DNA from 4 places in the Kitasatospora sp. NPDC094015 genome. Region 1 is predicted to be linked to each of the others. Evidence: riboswitches for the same ligand, from Rfam matches in the RefSeq annotation. Region 1 holds a riboswitch; each other region holds the start of a gene.

Region 1 (4,798 bases):
GAGTCCGGGTGGGCTGGTCGAGACTCGGGGGATGGGGGGCGAATCGTGCGCCACGCGGCTGTCGTCTGGCGACCTCGGACGCCCCTGTGGCGCTCCGGTCGCGGCGGGACGGCCTGTCCGCCAGGGACCGTCCGGTTCCGTCTCGAACCCGCCATGAAATGAGGAAGTGAGTCCGGGTGGCCTTCTCCGTGTCCGCGCTGGTGCTGTTCGGCATCATCGTCGTCATCTTCATCCGTAACAAGCAGCTGAAGACGAGCCACGCGATCATCGCGGCGCTGTTCGGCTTCATGGTGAGCCAGTCCACGGCGGCCAAGCCGATCCAGGACTTCCTCACCCAGCTGGCCTCGACGATCTCCTCCGTCGCGGGCTGAACCCTCCCGGGTCCGCTGTCGAGCCGGTCGGCGCCTGTGCCGTCCGGCCCTTCCCCCTGCCCGCGCCCCGGTCCAGGGCCGTCCCGCGCGGGACGGTCGCGGCGTGCTCCGGTGCGGACGGTGCGGACCGCCGAACCGACGGGGACGCCGGTGGCGCCGCGGACCTCAGCGGCGCTGCGGCCGTACCCGCCGCAGCCGGGCGAGCAGCCCCGCCCGCCGGGTGACGGCGGTCGGTCCGGGCACCTCGACGGGCTCCGGCCGAGCGGCCGGCTGCTCCGCCACCTCCGCGACCAGCAGGATGAACAGCCTTGCCCAGCACAGCCGTTCGCCGCGGGGCCAGTCCAGCGCGCGGAGCGCGGCCGAGGCGCGGTCGCAGACCACCCCGTTCACCCGGACCTCCGCGACGTCCTCGCCGACCCGGCCGCCGAGGAACAGCTTGACCCCGTTCACCTGCGGTCCGGTCAGCTCCGTTCGCAGGCTCTCGGCCAGCGCCGTCAGCGGCTGGTTCGCCGCCAGCCAGTGGGCCAACTCGCGGGAGCCGAAGCCGAACACGGCGGCCGGCCCCTGCAGCGCGTGCCAGCCCGGCAGCTCCGCCGACCGGTAGTGGTCGGCGTACTCGCCCCGGCGCTCCAGCAGTTCGACCACGGCGCCGGCGGTGGTGGTCGCCCACATCCGGACGGCGTTGGCGAGCTGCTCCTCCTCGGTCCGCCCGAGCCCGGCCGCGCAGTCCCACACCACCGGCCCGTCGGCGCGGCCGAGTTGGAGCACGTAGCCGAGGTCGACATGACCGGCGCCGCCGTCGCCCGGGTGCTCGCGGACCGCGACGGCCGTACTGCCGGGGCCCCGCAGCAGCTCGCCGTCGACGGTGAACCCCTGCCCGAAGCGCGCCATTTCGCGGATCACGCTGCGCTGTATGACGTCCAGTCGGTGCTGCGGGCCCACAGGCCGGCTCCTAGCTCGAAGCGTGGGGGAAATCGAACACCGATGAGGCTATCGGCCGCCGCCTCCCGGCGGGAAACCCGAACCGGGCCGGCGGGCGCCGGGACCGGCTCCGAACGGCGCCTGCGGAGCGGTGGACGGCGGCCGACCGGGCCCGGAGGGGGTGACCGGAGTCACGCGAACCGCGGGTTTTCGTCGCTCTCGGTCGTACCGCACGTGCGGAAAGCGAAATTCGCCACGCTGTGCATCGGGAAATGTGCGACGGGTGAGCAATTCGGCTGCGGTGGGCCTTGCGGCCACAGCAGAGCGTGACTTTCGTCCTTGTTGATCTTATGTCCGCTTTCGTTCCTTACGTGCCGTCACTTGCTCCGTATGCGCCTCATAGGTTTTGCTTCGTGACCTGCCCGGCAAACGCCGGGCGGGGCCACCGGGTGGAACGCCGAGTCCTGCCGCTGCCCGGGGCCGACGCACACCATCCGTGCACGGCAGGAGCGGGGGACCCAAGGTAAGTGCCGTTTCCGGAATTCCGGTGCGGCTTGGGGTGAAGCCGTGTCTTTTTCACGGCCGGGCGATCTCCCGTCCGAACCCGACAGCTCACCTCGTAGGCGTCGGAGAGGAACCGCTCAATGTCCGGTAAGGGCAAGCACCGTCGTCCCCGTCTGTCCAGCCTGACCCGAATTGCCGTCGCCACCGGTGTCGTCACCGCTGCCGTCGCTCTTCCGGTCACCGCCGCCTCGGCCCACACCTCCGCCGACGCCCAGGGCACCGTCTCCGCCGCTGCCGAGCAGGCCGCCCCGGCCGCGCCGGCCGCTGCCGAGGCCCCCGCCGACCACAGCTACCAGGTCGTCCACGGCGACACCCTGTCCAAGATCGCCGCTGCCCAGCACGTCGACGGCGGCTGGCAGAAGCTGTACCAGGACAACCGCCAGGTCGTCGGCGGCAACCCGAACCTGATCTTCCCGGGCCAGAAGCTGACCGTCGGTGGCCAGCAGGCCGCCGCCCCGGCCGCCGCCCCGAAGAGCGAGGCCCCGGCCTCCCGCTCCGAGCACCGCGCCCCGGTCACCCCGGCCCCCAAGGCCGAGACCCCGAAGCCGGCCGCCCCCAAGCCGGCTGCCCCGAAGACCGAGGCGCCCGCCGCCTCCGCCCCGGCCGTGGCCCCCGCCACCTCGGGTTACGTCGCGCCGGTCAACGGCCCGCTCGGCACCCCGTACCACCAGGCCGGCTCCAACTGGTCCTCCGGCTACCACACCGGTGTCGACTTCGTGGTGGGCACCGGCACCTCGGTGAAGTCCATCGCGGCCGGCACCGTGGTCTCCGCCGGCAACGGTGGCGCCTACGGCAACGAGGTCGTCATCAAGCACGCCGACGGCAAGTACTCGGAGTACGCCCACCTGTCCTCGATCGGTGTGACGGTCGGCCAGACCGTCACCGCCGGCCAGCAGATCGGCCTCTCCGGCGCCACCGGCAACGTCACGGGCCCGCACCTGCACTTCGAGGTCCGCACCGGCCCGGCGTACGGCTCGGACATCGACCCGGTGGCCTACCTGGCCGCCCACGGCGTCAAGGTCTGATCCCCGGATCGAACCCCACCCGCCACACCCGCCGCAGGCCCGGCCCAGGACCCCAAGTCCCGGGCCGGGCCTCCGGCACACCCGCCGCCGCGTCGCGCACGGCCTTGCCGGGGCGGAGCACAATGCCGTCGCGCGCCGGCGTCCCGGTCCGGCATGATCGCCGGGTGATGCCACCCAGGTCCCAGTTCCTCTCTCCGGCCGGCGAGTTGACCGATCCACCGACGGTCAGGACCGGAGCCCCCGGCGGATGACCAGCTTCCTGACCCACCGGGCACGCGTGCACGACGCCCGGCTCCCCGTCCACCGCCGGCACAGCGCGCTGCGCACCTGCCTCACCCTCTTCGCGCCGTACGGCCTGCGGGCGACCTACCACCACCTCACGCTCACCGCCCGGATCCCCCGGCGGCTGGCGGCGGACCCGGCCGCGCTGGTCCGGGCGGTGGAGGAACTGCACGAGGCGCGGGAGCTGTTGCGTACCCGGGCGGCGGAGTTCGAGGCGCAGCGCCGTGCGCAGAAGCGGGCCGGGCGCCGGGCCGTACCGGAGCCCCGGCCGTGGTGGCTGCGGGGCTGGTGGTGGGCGGGCGGCCCGACCGGCGCCTGGTACGACGATCCGTGCCGTCATCCGTCGCTGCGGCTGCCCGACTACGTCCGGCGGCAGAACGCCCTCCTGGGCGGCGCCGACCTACCGGGCTGCCCGGCCTGCGGGAGCGAGGAGCCGCAGGTGGTGCTGCCGACCGGTCACGGCTCGGTCGAGTTGTGCGCCGGATGCGGATGGGCACCGGCGCCGTGTCCGTGCGGGCGCGGGCACGGGTTCGTACCGGCCACCCCGTGGGGCTGGAAGGAGATCTGGCGTCGCGAGCACCTCGGCGACGACGGCCGCCCGATCGGGCACGGGACGGGCCCGGAGACCTGACCGGCCCTCACACGACTTCGGCCCCGGGTCGGCGAGTTGATCGCCGGCCCGGGGCCGAGGTGGTGGAGCGGGTGACGAGAATCGAACTCGCGTGACCAGTTTGGAAGACTGGGGCTCTACCATTGAGCTACACCCGCATGCGCGCAGTTGACGGTACGTCCGACTGTACGCGACCCCTCGGCCGGGTGCGGCCGGGAGGACGGGGCTAGCGTACCTGGTCGGGGCGGTGGAGTGCACGTCGCTTTCGCTCCGGCGGGGGGTTCATAATGCGCCGGGCCGGGGGAGGCCGCCGTGTACTCTTCCTCTCGGCACTACGGGGTGTGGCGCAGTTTGGTAGCGCGTCCGCTTTGGGAGCGGAAGGCCGTCGGTTCGAATCCGGTCACCCCGACATCGTGTGCGACAGGGTCTCGTCCGGCGGACGGGGCCCTGTTTCGTCGTCCGGCCCGGCAGTCGCGCCCGCCCGTCCCCGGTGACCGGGCCTGCCCGGCCCCGGCGGCTACGGCCGCCCGCCCAGGGGTGCGCGGACCGGTCGGTCCGGGCCTCCGGCGGGGCCCCGCGGCAGCGCCCTGGCGTCGGGCTTTCGCCGTACCGGTAGGATGGGCAGCTGGCGGTAGTACCTGTGGCATGCTCGCAGGTCAGCCGCCCGAGGGCGAGGAGTCACGCTCACCGTCCACCCCCGTACGGGAGATGCAGCTCCAACCGCCCATCGCCCGTCTCGCCAGCCAGCTCGGCCGTCCCGGCCGTCCCGGTCCCGGCGGAGACAACCAGACCGCAAGCCCCTAGGAGACCTAACCGTGAAGAGCGCCGTCGAGACTCTGAACCCGACCCGGGTTCGACTCACCGTCGAGGTGCCCTTCGAGGAGCTCAAGCCCAGCCTCGACGCGGCGTACAAGAAGATCAACCAGCAGGTCACCGTCCCGGGCTTCCGTAAGGGCAAGATCCCGAACAAGGTGATCGACCAGCGCTTCGGCCGTGCCGCGGTGCTCGAAGAGGCCGTGAACGAC
Region 2 (4,798 bases), on a different contig from region 1:
GCTCCGCATCGGCCGGGCTGGGGGACTGCGGCAGCGCCGCGTACCGCTCCGGGTGCTGCAAGGCGTACTCCAGGTACGCCGACAGCAGCGCCGCCACCGCCTCGTCCGTGCTGAGGCCGAGCACCGCGGCGGTGAGCCGGTCGGCCAGCTCCTCGGTGACCCGCAGGGCGATCAGACGCCGCAGTTCGGCCAGACCGCCGGGGACGTGCTTGTAGAGCGAGGGGGTGGCGACCTTGGCGCGGGCTGCCACGGCGGCGAGGGTGAGCGCCTCGCCGCCCTGCTCGTCGAGCAGGGCCACGGCGTGGTCCACGACCGCCGCGGGGGTGAGTCCGACGCGCGGCATCAGGCGACCTCGTCCAGGAAGGGGAGCAGGGCATCGGCGGTGGCCTGCGGGAACTCCGCCATCGGGTAGTGGCCGGCGCCGTCGATCATCACCCTACGGGCCTTCAGCGCGGCGGCCTGCCGGTCGGCGACCAGCTCGGGCTTCGGGAAGTCGGGGTCCTTGGCGCCCATCAGCACCAGCGCCGGGCAGCGGACGGCGGCCGTCCAGCCGACCGGGGCCGAGTCGCCCCCGACGTACCCGCGCACGGCCTCCCGGCGGCCCGGCTCGCGCAGCATCGCGACCAGACCGGCCCGGTACGCGTCGAAGTCGGCGGGGCGGGCGGTCGGGAAGTAGAGCTTCTGCGCCGCGCCCCAGAGCGCGGGGAAGTGCAGCACGGCGCTGCCGAGCGTCCTGACCAGGGCGCGCTGGAAGGCGTTCGGCGGCAGGTTCTCGACGAAGGCGTCGATCAGCACGATCCCGGCCACCCGCTCCGGGCGGTCGCCGGCCACCTTGACCACGGTGGCGCCGGTGTAGGAGTTGCCCACCAGGACGGCGCGCTCGATGCCCAGGTGGTCGAGGAGGGCGAGCACGTCGCCGGCGATCGCGGCCGGGGAGTGGTCGGTGAAGCCGGTGGAGGACTCGCCGAGGCCGCGCAGGTCCATGGTGATCACCCGGTGGCCGGCGGCGGTGAGCAGCGGGCGCAGGTGGCGGTAGGAGGCGCGCTTGTCGAGCATGCCGGGCAGCAGGACGACGGGGTGGCCGGTGGCGGCGGTGGTGGCGCCGTCGGCCGAGTCGTCGAAGGCGATCCGGCCGCCGGCCACGGGGACGTACCGGGTGCTGATGGTGCTGTTCATCGCTGCCTCCTGGGCTCCTCGACGGGTGGCCGGCCGGTCCGGCGAGCCCCTGTAGCCATTAAGCTACGGCTAATAGCCTTAGCCGTCAAGGGGGCGCGCCGGGCCTGGGGTAGCGTGCGAGCGGATCGCAAGTCCCGAGAGCCCGTTCGAGCGGCAGGAGCCGTCGTGCCCTTCATCAACGTCAAGCAGCTGGCCGGCCGCAGCGAGGAGCAGACCGCGGAGATCGTCCGCGCGCTCACCGAGGCCTACGCGGGCGTCACCGGCGTGGACCCGGAGAAGATCTGGGTCGCGGTCGAGGAGATCCCGGCCACGCACTGGTCCATCGCCGGCGAGACCTTCGCCGAGAAGAAGGCGAAGGCCGCCGCCGACGCGCAGTAGGCGTCCGCGCCCCGGCCGGCGGGCGGGGGTCAGGCTCCCTCCACCCGGAACGGGTCGTGCTCGGCGAGCAGCTTGTCCAGCCGGGCCTGGTCCACCCGGCTGGTCAGCTCGTCCGCCTCCTGCCGGTCCCGGATCACCTTGGCCAGCGTGAAGGCCGAGGTGATCTCGTAGAGCAGGCCGACCGCGAGGAATCCCCGCATCCAGGAATTGACCGGGAGGTAGGCGATCCCGATCGCGAGGGCCGAGGTGGCGAGGGCGAAGGAGAGGACGGCCTGCGCGTAGTAGGCGGCCGTGGTTCTGGTCTGCATCTTTGCGCTCATGCCGGAAGGGTCTCCAACTCCCCTGCCGGGCACATGAGTACGGATACTCATCCGGCCGGACACCGTCCGTCACCACCGGGCCCGCCGATCCGCGCGGGCGGTCCCTGGTGTCCCGGTGGGCTGCCAAAGTCTCGGCCGAGGCGCTTGGAATCATGGGGCTCATAGGATTAACTTTCGATAACGCAGCGCGGTACGCAACGCCGTACCCAGACGGCACCGCGCGCCATCGCTCAATCCGCGGGCACGCCTTCACCGGCGGGCCCGGGGAGCCGGGGAACCACGTTCCTTGGGGTGAATCGGCCGGGCCCGAAACCCGGCCGTAGGAGACCTTCCTGCTCCGAACCCGTCAGCTAACCCGGTCGGCGAGAAGGAAGGAAAGGAGCACGCCGCAGTGGCGTCGACGCACCCGCTCCAGGCCCCGGCCGCCGGCACCCAGCTGCTCGACCACCCGGTCGACCAGCACCTCCCGGTGGACCACGGCGGCGAGGCCTCCCGGCACCGGATGCCCCGTCAGGCCCGCAGCGGAGCCCCGCTGCTCGGCGTCACCGCGATGACCGCCGCCCTCGGCGCCACCGGCTTCGCCTCCGCCGCCCAGGCCCACGCCGCCCCGGCCCCGGCCGTCTTCGCTGCCGACGCGGCCGCCGACCGGACGGACGGCTCCGCCACCGCGGCCGACCCGGGCCTGGCCCTCGCCGCCCGGATCCAGCAGCAGGCCGACGGCCAGGGCACCTCCGTCGAGGAGAGCGCCCGGCTCGCCGCCGCCCAGGAGGCCGAGGCCAAGCGCGCCGCCCAGCAGGCCGCGCCGGCTCCCGTCGCGCCGGCCCCCGCCGTCCAGGGCGGCACCGCGCCCACCCTGCCGGTCACCGGCTACACGCTCGGCGCGGCGCACCCCGGGCAGACCGGCTCGCTCTGGTCCCACCTGCACACCGGCCTCGACTTCACCGCCCCGGCCGGCACCCCGGTCGGCGCCGTGGCCGCCGGCACCGTGAGCTCGGCCGGCTGGTCGGGCGCCTACGGGTACCGGGTCATCCAGACGCTGCCGGACGGCACCGAGCTCTGGTACTGCCACCTCGCCGGGATCGCCACGACCGGCGGCGCGGTCGCCCCCGGCACCCTGCTCGGCGCGGTCGGCGCCACCGGCAACGTCACCTCCCCGCACCTGCACCTGGAGGTCCGCCCCGGCGGCGGCGCCCCGGTCGACCCGCTCGGCTGGCTCCGGGCGCACGGTCTCCAGCCCTAGAGTTCAGGACGCCGCCCCGGGGCCGAACGGCTCCGGGCCGTCGTGCCCGTCGAACGCGTCCGGCCCGTCCGGCCCGTCGTACTCCCCCTGCTCGTCCGCGTCCCGCGCGGCCAGGTACGCCTCGATCTCCTCGGTGCCCGGCTCCGGTGCCAGGTCCGGGTACTCCTCGACCAGCAGGGCCGGCAGCCCGGGTACCGTCCAGTGCCCGTACAGCTCCAGCGCCTCGACCACGACCGCCGCCTCGAACCCCTCGAAATCGCCGGCCAGCTCGGTCGGCATCGGGCGGCCGAGCGCCGTCAGTTCGGCCAGGTTCCGGTAGCTGCGCTGCATCAGGCCCTGCTCCAGCAGCAGCCGCGCGCCGTCCGTGGCCATCCCGATCATCAGCAGCCGGGTCGGCCCCCAGCCGCCGTCCCGGTCCTCCGGCTCCAGCCCCGGCACCGCCGCGTACGCCGCCAGCCGGTCCGGTTCCGGCAGCTCGCGGAAGGCGTCCAGCCAGGCCCGCACCGCGTCCAGGTCCGCGGTGTCCACGCCGTCCGCCCGCAGCAGCAGCGCGTACAGCCGGGGCCAGGTCACCAGGTCGGAGCGCCGGAGCAGCCCGCAGAGCACCTCGCCCTGCCACTCGGCCTCCTCCCGCAGCCGCGCGTACCGCTTCGCGTTCAGCCGCCGCGCGCCCCGCTGGTGCTCGATCAGCGCCAGCACCGCCGCCCCGTACCCGGCCGGGTCCCCGGCGGGCTGCACGTACAGGTACAGCCGCTCGTACAGCAGTTGCTCCAGCAGCGCCGAGGTCAGCTCGGGGAAGCCGTCGTGCATCCGGGCGCCGCTCAGCTCCAGCAGGGCCAGCACCGTCCGCAGCGCGTCCTCGGGCACCGGGGCGCCGTCGCCGCCGTCCACGGCCGCGAGCAGGTCGGCGGCCCGGGTGGGCGGGATGAGCGGCAGGTCTTCGTCGTTCACGGGCACGTTCACGGACAAACCGTAGCCGGTGGCCGCCGGCCCGGCCGCCCCGGTGCGAACGCCCGTGCGGGGGTGGGGAGAACCCCACCCCGGATCCGGCAGCGGACCGGATACCCCGCCGAACCGGACTGCGGCAGATTGGAGGACGTGAGCACGGACGACTTCAAGGGGTACGAGATGACTGCCGGCACCACCCCGTACGGCTACCGCGACACGCACCGTCCGGCGTTCTGGAAGGCGCCGTTCAGCGCCACCACCTACCGCGAGGTGGGCTTCGTGCTCACCGGACTCCCGATCGCGCTGGTCGGCTTCGTCCTCGTCGTCACGCTCTTCTCGGTCGGCCTCGCCCTCGCGGTCACCGCCGTCGGCCTGCCGGTGCTGGCCCTGCTGCTGGTCGGCGCGCGCGGGCTGGGCGCCCTGGACCGCGAGCGCACCCGCACCCTGCTGGCCACCGAGGTCACCGCCCCCGCGCCGGTGCGGCCCACCCGCCAGGGCTTCTGGGGCGCGGTCACCGCCCGGCTGGCCGACCCGGCCGGCTGGCGGGCCGCCCTCTACCAGGTGCTGATGTTCCCCTGGGCGGTCGCCAGCTTCGTGATCACCGTGGTGTTCCTGGTGGTCGGCTGGGTGGTCGCGCTCTACCCGCTCTACCACTGGGTCTTCAAGCGCTACCTGGACTGGCCGGGCTACCGGCTCTTCGAGTACACCGGCAGCAAGGGCGACTACCACACGTACT
Region 3 (4,798 bases), on a different contig from region 1:
CCACCGCCGCTCCCGGGCGCGAACTCCACCAGCAGCGCGGTGACGAAGCCCTCCATCCGCAGCTCCTCGGCGCTCCCGGCGACCTCCCTGGTCAGGGAGTGCTCCAGGCCGTCGGCGACCGCGCCGAGGTCGGGCAGTCCGTCGGCGTGCTCCCGGAACGCTCCCAGCAGCACCGACACGGCGGCCACCGCCGGCAACCCCTTGCCGCGGACGTCCGCGATCAACGCCCGCACCCCGAACGGGGTCCGCTGCAGCGCGTACGCGTCACCGCCGATCAGCGCCTCGGTGTGGGCGGCGCGGTAGCGGGCGGCCACCTCCAGCCGGCCGACCCGGGCGGGTGGCGCGGGCAGCACCGCCTGCTGGGCGGCCTCGGCCACCGAGCGGACCGCCTGGAGCCGGCGCCCGTGCCGGGCCACCACCCGGTTGACCCAGATCCCGATCAGGGCGGCGAACGCGGTGTTGGCCAGTTCCAGGTAGCCGGCGGTGGTACCGACCGAACCGTCGAGCACGGTCAGCACCAGGATCCCGATCAGGACGGCCGCGCCGACCGCGACCGTGTCGCGCAGCGACAGCAGCGCGCCCGCGAGCACGGAGGCCGCAGCCACCATCGGGTCGCCCCAGTAGTCGGCGGGGGAGAGGGCGTCCCAGACCAGGCCCGCGACCAGCAGCGCCCACGGGGCCGCCCGCACGTAGCGGGGCCACTGCGTGGAAGTCGACGCCATGGGCGATCACGATCCCGTCCGGTGGGCCATCTGCCCCGACTCTAGCCGTCGGGGGCCCGGACCACCCGGCGGCAACACACCCGGCCCGGGACGGCCCCCGGCCGGGTGCGGGCCCGGTCCGGACACGGCGAACGGCCCGGGGACGGGAGGTCTCCGGGCCGTCGCGCACGTCTTCGGGGGTGGGGGCGTCGGGTCCGGCTCCTCAGCCCTCCTCGACGACCGGCCTGCGGTGGTTCAGGCGCTGCTGGTCGGCCGCGTCGCCGGTCCGCGCCTCGGTGCGCCGGGTGCGGTCGAGGTAGTCACGGACGATCAGCTCGACCGCGTCCTGCGGATTCCTCGTGCCGGACTGGAGCATCACCTCGATCGCGAGATCGGCGTCGAGGGTGATGGTGACCTTGGCCATGGCGGGTGCTCCTCGGAGTCGACCCGCCTCAGCCTAGGCCGCTGCCCCCGGAACCGGAAAGGTCTCCGAGGGCCGCGGCCCGGTGGATCCTGGATCAGATCCGGCCCGCGAAGTCCGGGGCCCAGTCGGCGATGGTCTCGGTCCGCACGCCGGCGCTCGGGTTGGCGGCCTCGACGTACTTGCCGTCACCGACGTAGAGCGCGACGTGGTAGACACCGGAGTTGCTGCCGTTGTTGGACCAGAACAGCAGGTCGCCCGGGAGCAGGTTGTCCAGCGAGACGCGGGTGGCGGTGTCCGCCTGGTCCGCGGCGACGCGGGGCAGCGAGATGCCGGCCTGGCGGTAGGCCGCCTGGACCAGGCCCGAGCAGTCCCAGCCGCCGTCGCTGCTGCCGCCGTAGACGTAGGCCTGGCCGACCTTGGACAGCGCGAAGTTGACCGCGGCGGCCTTGGAGCCGGTGGCCTGGGTGGCGGCGGCGGGCTTGGCCGCGGTGGTGGTCGCGGCGGCGGGGGCGCTGGTGGCCGGCTTGGCGGCGGCCGGCGCGGCGGCCTGGGTGTCGCCGCCCAGCGAGAGGTGCTGGCCCGGGTAGATGTGGTCGGCGCCCTCGGTCAGGACCGACTTGTTCAGCTCGTAGAGCTTCTCCCAGCCGCCCTGGACGTGGTTCTTCTCGGCGATCTGCGACAGCCAGTCGCCGGCGACCACGGTGTAGTCGTGGGCGCCCTGGTGGCCGTCCCAGCGGCGGTCGCCGGTCCACTGCTTGCCGGTCGACTGCTGCTGGGTGCTCTGCGGCGCGGCGCTCTGCGCGGCGGGCTTCGGAGCGGCGGCCGGCTTGGGGGCGGCGGCGGGCTTCGGTGCGGTCTGGGTGGTGGTGGCCGCGGCGCCGGTGCTCAGCTGCGGGGCCTCGCCGCCCTTGGTCAGACCGGCCTGGACGGAGCACACCGGCCAGGCGCCGGGGCCCTGGGAGGCGAGCACCTTCTCGGCGACGGCGATCTGCTGGTCCTTGGTGGCCTGGTTGGCCTGCGGGGCGTACGCGGTGCCACCGAAGGCGGCCCAGGTGCTGGAGGTGAACTGCAGGCCGCCGTAGAAGCCGTTGCCGGTGTTGATCGACCAGTTGCCGGAGGACTCGCACTGGGCGACCTTGTCCCAGGTGGCGACCGAGGCGGCGGACGCGGAGCCGGCGGTGAGGCACGGGATGGTGAGACCGATGCCGACGACACCGGTGGTGGCGATGATGCGGCGGGCGCGCTTGGAGGCGCTGATGGGCAGCATGAAGATGCGATCCTCTCCCACGCCTACGAGGTGAGCTGTCGGATTCGGGCTGGAGTTGCCCGGCCGTACGTGAATACGGCTTCACCCCAAGCCCCGGACCGGTACTGGCGTACCGCTCCTGGGCGACCTACCTGGTTCCCCCGCTCCTGCCGTGGTGCGTTGCGAGCGCTGCCAGCCCACCCGGCGGCAGGACTCGGCGTCCCGGGTGGCTGGGTCCGTGTGACCACGAACGTGGGAGGACATTAGGCAGAGACAAGTTGAAACCGCAAATATGTGTGAGCGCCATCACACCGCCTTGATCGGGTATTAAAGATCGATAAACCCAGTTCGCCCCGTTCATATTCAATCGCTTTCGCTCAAAAGCCTTTGTCGGAGGGGGACTTGCCTATGCTTCAGTCGGCAGAGCCGGCCCGCGGCCTGGGGGAGGGGTAACCGATCATGGAGTTCGAGGAGAGACCGCCGGAGTCCGACGGCGGCGCCGAGCCGCCATCGCCGCCGCGCCGGCCCCGCTCGCACCGGGCCGAACCGGACCATAAGGGACGTATCGCCCGGCGCAGGCTGCTGATCTGGGGGGCCGTCGGAATCGTCGCGGCGGTGACCGGCGAGGAGTACCTCCGGCAGGCGCCGGTCGGCTCCCGGCGTCCCGGTCCGGTCCGCACCGAGGCCGGGGCGACTCCCGGCACCCACCAGCACGGCTCGCCGTCCCCGTCGGCCAGCGCCGCACCCGTGCCCCCGCAGCCCGCCCCCACCGTGCCCGAGGGCGGCCGGCACTGGTCCGACCCGGCGGGCTGGGGCGGCGCGGTGCCCGGGCCGAGGTCGGCGGTGCGGATCACCGACCAGGTGCTGCTGGACGGCGACGCCGCGGTGGGCTCGCTGCTGATCGAGCCGACGGGCTCGCTGGTCTTCGCCAAGGACCGCAGCCTCACCCTGAGCTCGGCCGGCAACGTCGAGGTCCGCGGCAGCCTCAGCCTGGCGCCCACCGGCACGGTGGTGCACACCCTGAAGTTCCCGGGCGTGGACGAGGGCCGGTTCGAGGGCGGCGGGATGACCGTGGTCCCCACCGATACCGGGCTGTGGGTGACCGGCGCCGGCTACCTGCGGCTGGACGGCGCGCCCCGGACGGCCTGGGTGCGGGCCGCCGGCGCGCTCAAGGCGGGCGACACCAGCATCACCCTGGCCGCCGCCCCGAGCGGCTGGCAGCCCGGCGACGAACTCGCCGTCACCCCGACCGCGCCCCCCGACAGCGAGGACTTCTCCACCCGGTACGACCTGCGCACGGTGCGTCAGGTCAACGGCAGCACGGTCGTCCTTGACGGCCCGTTGACCTACGCCCACCCGCGGGTCGCGGTCGGAGCCGGCGTCACCGTCGGCGCCGAGGTGCTCAACCTGACCCGCAACGTCCGGGTGGAGGGCACCGAGCACGGCCGCGCCCACATCCACCTCACCAGCTCCCGCCACGCCGACGTGCGGCACGCGGCGCTGCGCTGGCTCGGCCCGCGCACCAACGGCAAGGAGCAGTGGAACGGAAAGCCCGTCACCGAGCCGGTGCTCGGCCGCTACGGGCTCCACTTCCACATGCTCGCCGACGCCAGCCGGGGCACCGTCGTGGAGGGCGTGGTGGTGCGCGACGCGGGCAACCACGCCTTCGTCCCGCACATGAGCCACGGCGTCACCTTCCGCAGCTGCATCAGCCACAACACCTGGGAGGACGCCTACTGGTGGGACGGCCCGCAGGACACCCGCACCCCGCAGGGGCCGTCCGACGACATCCTCTACGACTCCTGCGTCGCCTCCCGGACGGTCTTCGAACCCAACCCGCGCGGCTACCGGCTGACCGGCTTCAGCCTCGGCGCCGGCAGCGGGAGCAAGGCCACCGGCTGCGTGGCGGTCGGCGTCCAGGGCGCCACCGGCGCCTCCGGGTACGAGTGGCCGGAGACCAGCGAGGGCGTCTGGACCTTCGAGCGGTGCCTGGCCCACAACAACCTCGAGAACGGCATCTTCGTCTGGCTCAACGCCCAGCACCACCACACCGTGGGCCAGTTCGTCGCGTACCACAACGGCGGCTGGGGCATCGAGCACGGCGCCTACCTGAACGACTTCGACTACACCGCGAGCGTGCTGTACGGCAACGCCGCCGGCGGGATCGCGGTCCACGCGCTCGGCCGGGACCAGGGGACGGTCTTCGACGGCCTGTTGATCGACGCCGCCGGGCAGTCCGACTACGCGGTGGAGACGGCCAAGCACCAGCTGGCCGGGCAGCCGGTGACCATCAGCCGCAGCCGGCTGACCGGCTACCGCAAGGCCGGCATCGCCTTCCGCGCCACCAGCGACGGGCACCCCGACTCCGTCCAGGTGCTGGACTGCTCGTTCAGCGGGAACGAGGTCTGGCTGGACCCGCAGTCGCCC
Region 4 (4,798 bases), on a different contig from region 1:
GATGATCGTTCAGCGGTACGGAGGTCGGGCCCATGCGGGTACGTGCAGTCCAGCTCGGGCGTATCGCCTTCGGCCTGCTGGCGGCGGTGGCGCTGGGCGTCCAGGGGTATCACGCGGTCGGTGAGGGGTCGCCGCTCACCGACTTCTTCAGCTACTTCACCGTCCTCAGCAACCTCCTCGCCCTGCTGGTGCTGATCACCGGCGGTGTGCTCGGCCTGCGCGGCCGCCCGGGCGTGCCGGACGAGATCCGCGGCGCCGTGGTGCTCTACCTGGCCATCACCGGACTGATCTACGGCCTGCTGCTGTCCGGCTACGGTCTCGGCCTGCTGCTGCCGTGGGTGAACGACATCGTCCACCGGGTGATGCCGGTGGTCCTGCTCGCCGACTGGCTGCTGGTGCCGCCGGCCGCCCGGCTCGGCCGCACCACGGTGCTGAAGTGGCTGGTGTTCCCGCTCGTGTACCTGGTGTACACGCTGATCCGCGGGTCGCTGGTGCGGTGGTACCCGTACCCGTTCGTCGACCCGGGGCTGCCGGGCGGCTACGGCCGGGTGGCCGGCGCCTGCACGCTGCTGCTGGCGCTGTTCGTGGCGGTGGCCGCCGCGCTGGTCTGGCTCGGCAACCGGTTCCGCGCCCGCCGCACCCCCCGGGGTCGGCACGCCAGGAGCACGCCCGAGCCGGCCGGCGACCCCGGCTGAGCCGGCCGACCGATCGCACCCCCCCGCACCCCCCCGTACCGGCGCGAACCGAGGGAGCACCACCGCATGGGGCTGACCAGCCACAAGGTGCTGGCGATCGCCGTCCTGGCGGCCCTGCTGGTGGCCGCCGCGACGGTGCGCGGCTGGCCCCGGCTGGCCGCCCCCGGCCCGCGCGCGGTGGCCGGGCGGATCGCGGCGCTGCTGGCCACCCAGCTGGCGCTGCTGCTCGCGCTCGGGCTGGCCGCGAACGACTGGTTCTCCTTCTACGGCAGCTGGGACGACCTGCTCGGCACCGCGCCGGGCGGACCGGTCACGGTGACCACCGGAGCCCCGGGCGACGGGCTGCGGGTGCTCGGCCGCGAGCCGGTGCGCGGCGGCGGCGCGGTCGGCCGGGAGCCCGCCGCCTCCGGCGAGATCCAGGCGGTACGGATCACCGGCCCGCGCTCGGGGCTGAGCACCGACGGGTACGTCTACCTGCCGCCGCAGTACTTCCGGCCCGAGTACGCCGGCCGCCGCTTCCCCGCCGTCCTGGTGATGACGGGCTTCCCCGGGGACGCCCGGAACCTGATCACCCGGCTGAACTACCCCGGCGCGGCGCTGCGGCTCAACCTGGCCGGGCGGATGCCGCCCACCGTGCTGGTGCTGCTGCGGCCGTCCCCCGCGATGCCCGCCGACACCGAGTGCGAGGACGCCCCGGGCGGGGCCCGGGCCGAGACCTACCTGGCCCGCGACGTGCCGGCCGCGGTCGCGGCCGGCTTCCGGATCTCGCCCGACCCGCGCTCCTGGGCGGTGATGGGCAACTCGACCGGCGGCTACTGCGCGCTGAAGCTCGCCATGCGCCACCCCGAGGTCTTCCCGAGCGCCGTCGCGCTCTCCGGCTACTACCGGGCCGCCGAGGACGCCACCACCGGCGACCTGTTCGGCGGCAGCCCGCGCCGCCGGGAGGAGGCCGACCTGCTGTGGCGGCTGGGGCACCTGCCGCCGCCCGGCATCGCGGTGCTGCTGGCCGGGGCCGAACGCGGTGACGGCGACTACCTCGCGGACACCCGGGCGTTCGCCGCCGCGGTGCGGGCCCCGATGTCGCTGGCCACCGCCACGGTGCCGGAGGGCGGCCACAACTTCCGGACCTGGGGACTGCTGCTGCCGGCCGCGCTGGAGTGGCTGGCCGGGCGCCTGCGGGTCAGCTGAGCGGCCGGAGCTTCCCGGTGTGCAGCTCGCCGAACCGGCCACCCTCGCCCTCGTACGTCCAGAAGACGCGGACGGTCAGCGCGTTCAGGTCCATCACGTGGCTCACGGTGATGCCGCTCTGCTCCGTCCAGCTGACGAAGTAGACCTGCGGGCCCACCTCGGCGACGTGCAGCCGCACGTCCTCCCACTGCCCGGCCGACTCGCCGAGGCCCTCCCAGCGCAGCCGCGTCCCGTCGGCGGAGTAGGAGTTGCGGAAGGAGGCGCCGTTGTCGACGTCGAACAGGTAGGTACGTCCGGCGAAGCCAGGCAGGGGCGCGGTCATCTCAGGGGTGATCCTCTGATCGGTCGGCGGCGGGTGCGGCCGGGCCCCGGCCGCACCCCAAACCTAGCGGACGCGCGGTCGCCGCAGACCGGTCCGCCGGTGAACCGCTGCCCTACGGAGAGTTCCCGGCGGGCGCCGGTGTGAGGGACGTCTCGTTGTCCGTGTGCGATCCGTCTGCCTAGCCTGCACGGGATGCCCGGCTGGGCAGACCCGCCGTCGGGACGCCTAGTCCTGTCCACCCGAGGGCGGTCACTCGAGCACCGTCATGGACAGGAGCGGGGGAACCAGGTACGTGCCGTGCCCCGCTCCGCCCAGGAGCGGTCCGCGCGGCTTGGGGTGAAGCCGCACCACAGGCGGCCGGGCAGCCTCGTGCCCGAACCCGACAGCTCACCTCGCAGGCGTCGCAGAGGAAATCCCCCATGCGACTTTCCCCCACCCCCGCCCGCCTCGGCCTGCTCGCGGGCGCCACCGTGCTGGCCGGCATCCCGCTGGTCGGCCAGGCCCAGGCGGCCGGCCCCACGGTCACCCAGGACCGCCTCGGCCCGACGGCGATGGCCGCCGGCACCGCCGCCAAGGCCGGCCTCACGCTGCACTCCTCCGGCTGCTTCACCGCCAAGACCGTCGGCGTCGGCGTCCGCGACGCGGCCGGCCACAACCTCGACTTCCCGGGCAACGCGGCCAACGTGCAGATCTGCCCGGGCGGCACCACCTTCACCAGCGCCGCCCGCACCCTGCCGGCCGGCACCTACACCGAGTTCGGCTTCTGGCAGGACTCCGCGAACGCCTGGCACAACCTGCCCGCGCAGACCCTGACGGTGGCCGCGGCCGGCACCGGCACGCCGACCCCGGCTCCCACCCCGACGCCCACGCCGACGCCCACGCCGACCCCGACGCCGACCCCCACCCCCGGCACCGGCGCGCCGGTCGCGGGCAAGGCGCTGACCTGGTCGGACGAGTTCGACAGCCTGTCCAAGACCCGCTGGACCACCGACCGCAGCAGCTCCTACCGCTACGGCACCCACAACCCGGACGACAACAAGCTGGACTGGCTGAGCCCGAGCGGCGTCAGCGTCTCCGGCGGGCAGGCCACCTTCACCGCCAAGCCGGGCGCCAACAAGCTGGAGAACGGCAAGCAGGCCTGGGACACCGGCCTGCTCACCACCGAGTACTCCGCCGAGGGCTTCCAGGTGAAGACCGGCGACTACGCCGAGACCCGGGTCAAGCTGCCCGCCGGCACCGGCGCCTGGCCGGCGCTGTGGACCTGGAAGAACGGCAACGGGGAGATCGACTCCTTCGAGTACCACCCCGACAACCCGAACCTGCTGGAGCTGACCAACCACGTCAAGTCCGGCTCCAAGTACGTCACCGACGCGAACGCGATCGGCAAGGACAAGTGGGTCACCATCGGCACCTACTACGGCGCCGACTCGGTCGACTGGTACGTCAACGGCACCAAGGTCTTCTCCGACAACACCGGGGTCGGCACCAACTGGTCCGCGTACCTGATCCTCAACCTGTCGCTGAGCGCCGGCCAGTACCACCCCGCGCCCACCGGCACCGCGCCGATCACCTTCGCCGCGGACTACGTCCGGGTCTACCGCTGACCCTCACGCCGGCACGCTCAGCGTGAACGGCGTGCCGTCGTCCGCCGGGTGGCGGTCGTCGGCGCCGGACACCAGCAGGTGCCCCTCGGCCCGTGTGCCGGGGGGCACCTCGCGTGCCACCCGGACCGGCGCCAGGACGGTCGCGCTGCGCCCGGCGCCCAGGCCTGCGGGGAAGGTGCACCGCAGCAGGTGCCCGGCGCCGGAGGTGGTGCAGGAGTCGGGGAAGAACGGCCCCTCGAAGGTGAACCCGGCCGGCAGCTCGGCCAGCACGGTGAAGCCCGCGGCGGTCCGGTCCGGCCCGCCGTTGGCGACGAAGCCGTGCAGGGTGGTGGTGCCGCCCGGCGCGGCCGGGTCCGGGTCCAGCCGGACCACCCGCAGGTCCGAGCCGCCGGGGGCGGCCCCGACCGCCGGGCCGGCCGCTCCGCCGACCGCCAGCAGCGCCGCCGCCACCGCACCCGCCGTCCGCGCCGCCGCGCGCGCCGTCACCCGCCTGGCCACCTCGGACCTCCCACCGCTCGCCGTACGGACCGATACTCACGGTAGCGAGCCGAGTGGGACGAGCCGAGGAGGCACGGGTGTCGGAGCGGGTGCTGAGCGAGGTCAGCGGACGGATCGCCGCGGACCGGGAGGGCGGGTTCGTGGCGTCGTACCGGGCCCTGGTCACCGGGGAGCTGCCGGAGGGGCTGCTGCGCACCGAACTGCTGCGCGGGCCGGACCGGCACTGGCGGGTGCAGAGCCTGTGGCGGGACATGGCCGCGCTGGAGGCGGTGCGGGCGGACCCGCGGATGGCCGCCGCCCCCCGGCTGTTCCGCGAGGCCGGCACCGAACCCGACCTGGCCGTCTTCCTGCTCACGGCGGACGCTTCCGGCACCGGCTGAGCCAGGCCCGCGGCAGGCCGAGCCCGGTCACGCACCGGGTGGGCTCAGGGGGCGAGCACCTGGCCCAGCCGGAGGGCGATCTGGCGCATCACCGGGACCAGCGCGGCACTG

Evidence for each region. Region 1 has a riboswitch for cyclic di-AMP ahead of ABT014_RS22145 (M23 family metallopeptidase). Riboswitches for the same ligand answer to the same signal wherever they lie in the genome.
Region 2: linked by a shared signal. The riboswitch ahead of ABT014_RS07905 (M23 family metallopeptidase) and the one ahead of ABT014_RS22145 (M23 family metallopeptidase) in region 1 are both predicted to bind cyclic di-AMP.
Region 3: linked by a shared signal. The riboswitch ahead of ABT014_RS33400 (transglycosylase family protein) and the one ahead of ABT014_RS22145 (M23 family metallopeptidase) in region 1 are both predicted to bind cyclic di-AMP.
Region 4: linked by a shared signal. The riboswitch ahead of ABT014_RS00775 (glycoside hydrolase family 16 protein) and the one ahead of ABT014_RS22145 (M23 family metallopeptidase) in region 1 are both predicted to bind cyclic di-AMP.

What each region holds. Positions count from the first base shown of each region.
Region 1 covers NZ_JBEOUL010000019.1:48,324-53,121, forward strand. The annotation lists gene ABT014_RS22135 (hypothetical protein) at 177-371, shown strand; gene ABT014_RS22140 (DUF6348 family protein) at 537-1,274, opposite strand; cyclic di-AMP (ydaO/yuaA leader) riboswitch at 1,771-1,933, shown strand; gene ABT014_RS22145 (M23 family metallopeptidase) at 1,937-2,881, shown strand; gene ABT014_RS22150 (hypothetical protein) at 3,129-3,794, shown strand; tRNA gene ABT014_RS22155 (tRNA-Gly) at 3,858-3,931, opposite strand; tRNA gene ABT014_RS22160 (tRNA-Pro) at 4,109-4,182, shown strand; gene tig (trigger factor) at 4,589-4,798, shown strand, end outside.
Region 2 covers NZ_JBEOUL010000004.1:360,550-365,347, forward strand. The annotation lists gene ABT014_RS07885 (TetR/AcrR family transcriptional regulator) at 1-343, opposite strand, end outside; gene ABT014_RS07890 (alpha/beta fold hydrolase) at 343-1,176, opposite strand; gene ABT014_RS07895 (tautomerase family protein) at 1,342-1,554, shown strand; gene ABT014_RS07900 (YiaA/YiaB family inner membrane protein) at 1,584-1,874, opposite strand; cyclic di-AMP (ydaO/yuaA leader) riboswitch at 2,109-2,253, shown strand; gene ABT014_RS07905 (M23 family metallopeptidase) at 2,266-3,114, shown strand; gene ABT014_RS07910 (hypothetical protein) at 3,118-4,077, opposite strand; gene ABT014_RS07915 (sensor domain-containing protein) at 4,213-4,798, shown strand, end outside.
Region 3 covers NZ_JBEOUL010000056.1:12,910-17,707, reverse strand. The annotation lists gene ABT014_RS33410 (PP2C family protein-serine/threonine phosphatase) at 1-722, opposite strand, end outside; gene ABT014_RS33405 (hypothetical protein) at 925-1,125, opposite strand; gene ABT014_RS33400 (transglycosylase family protein) at 1,220-2,392, opposite strand; cyclic di-AMP (ydaO/yuaA leader) riboswitch at 2,398-2,559, opposite strand; gene ABT014_RS33395 (hypothetical protein) at 2,987-4,798, shown strand, end outside.
Region 4 covers NZ_JBEOUL010000001.1:173,162-177,959, reverse strand. The annotation lists gene ABT014_RS00790 (Pr6Pr family membrane protein) at 33-695, shown strand; gene ABT014_RS00785 (alpha/beta hydrolase) at 762-1,883, shown strand; gene ABT014_RS00780 (phenolic acid decarboxylase) at 1,876-2,205, opposite strand; cyclic di-AMP (ydaO/yuaA leader) riboswitch at 2,454-2,621, shown strand; gene ABT014_RS00775 (glycoside hydrolase family 16 protein) at 2,625-3,809, shown strand; gene ABT014_RS00770 (hypothetical protein) at 3,813-4,295, opposite strand; gene ABT014_RS00765 (antibiotic biosynthesis monooxygenase) at 4,385-4,687, shown strand; gene ABT014_RS00760 (IclR family transcriptional regulator) at 4,732-4,798, opposite strand, start outside.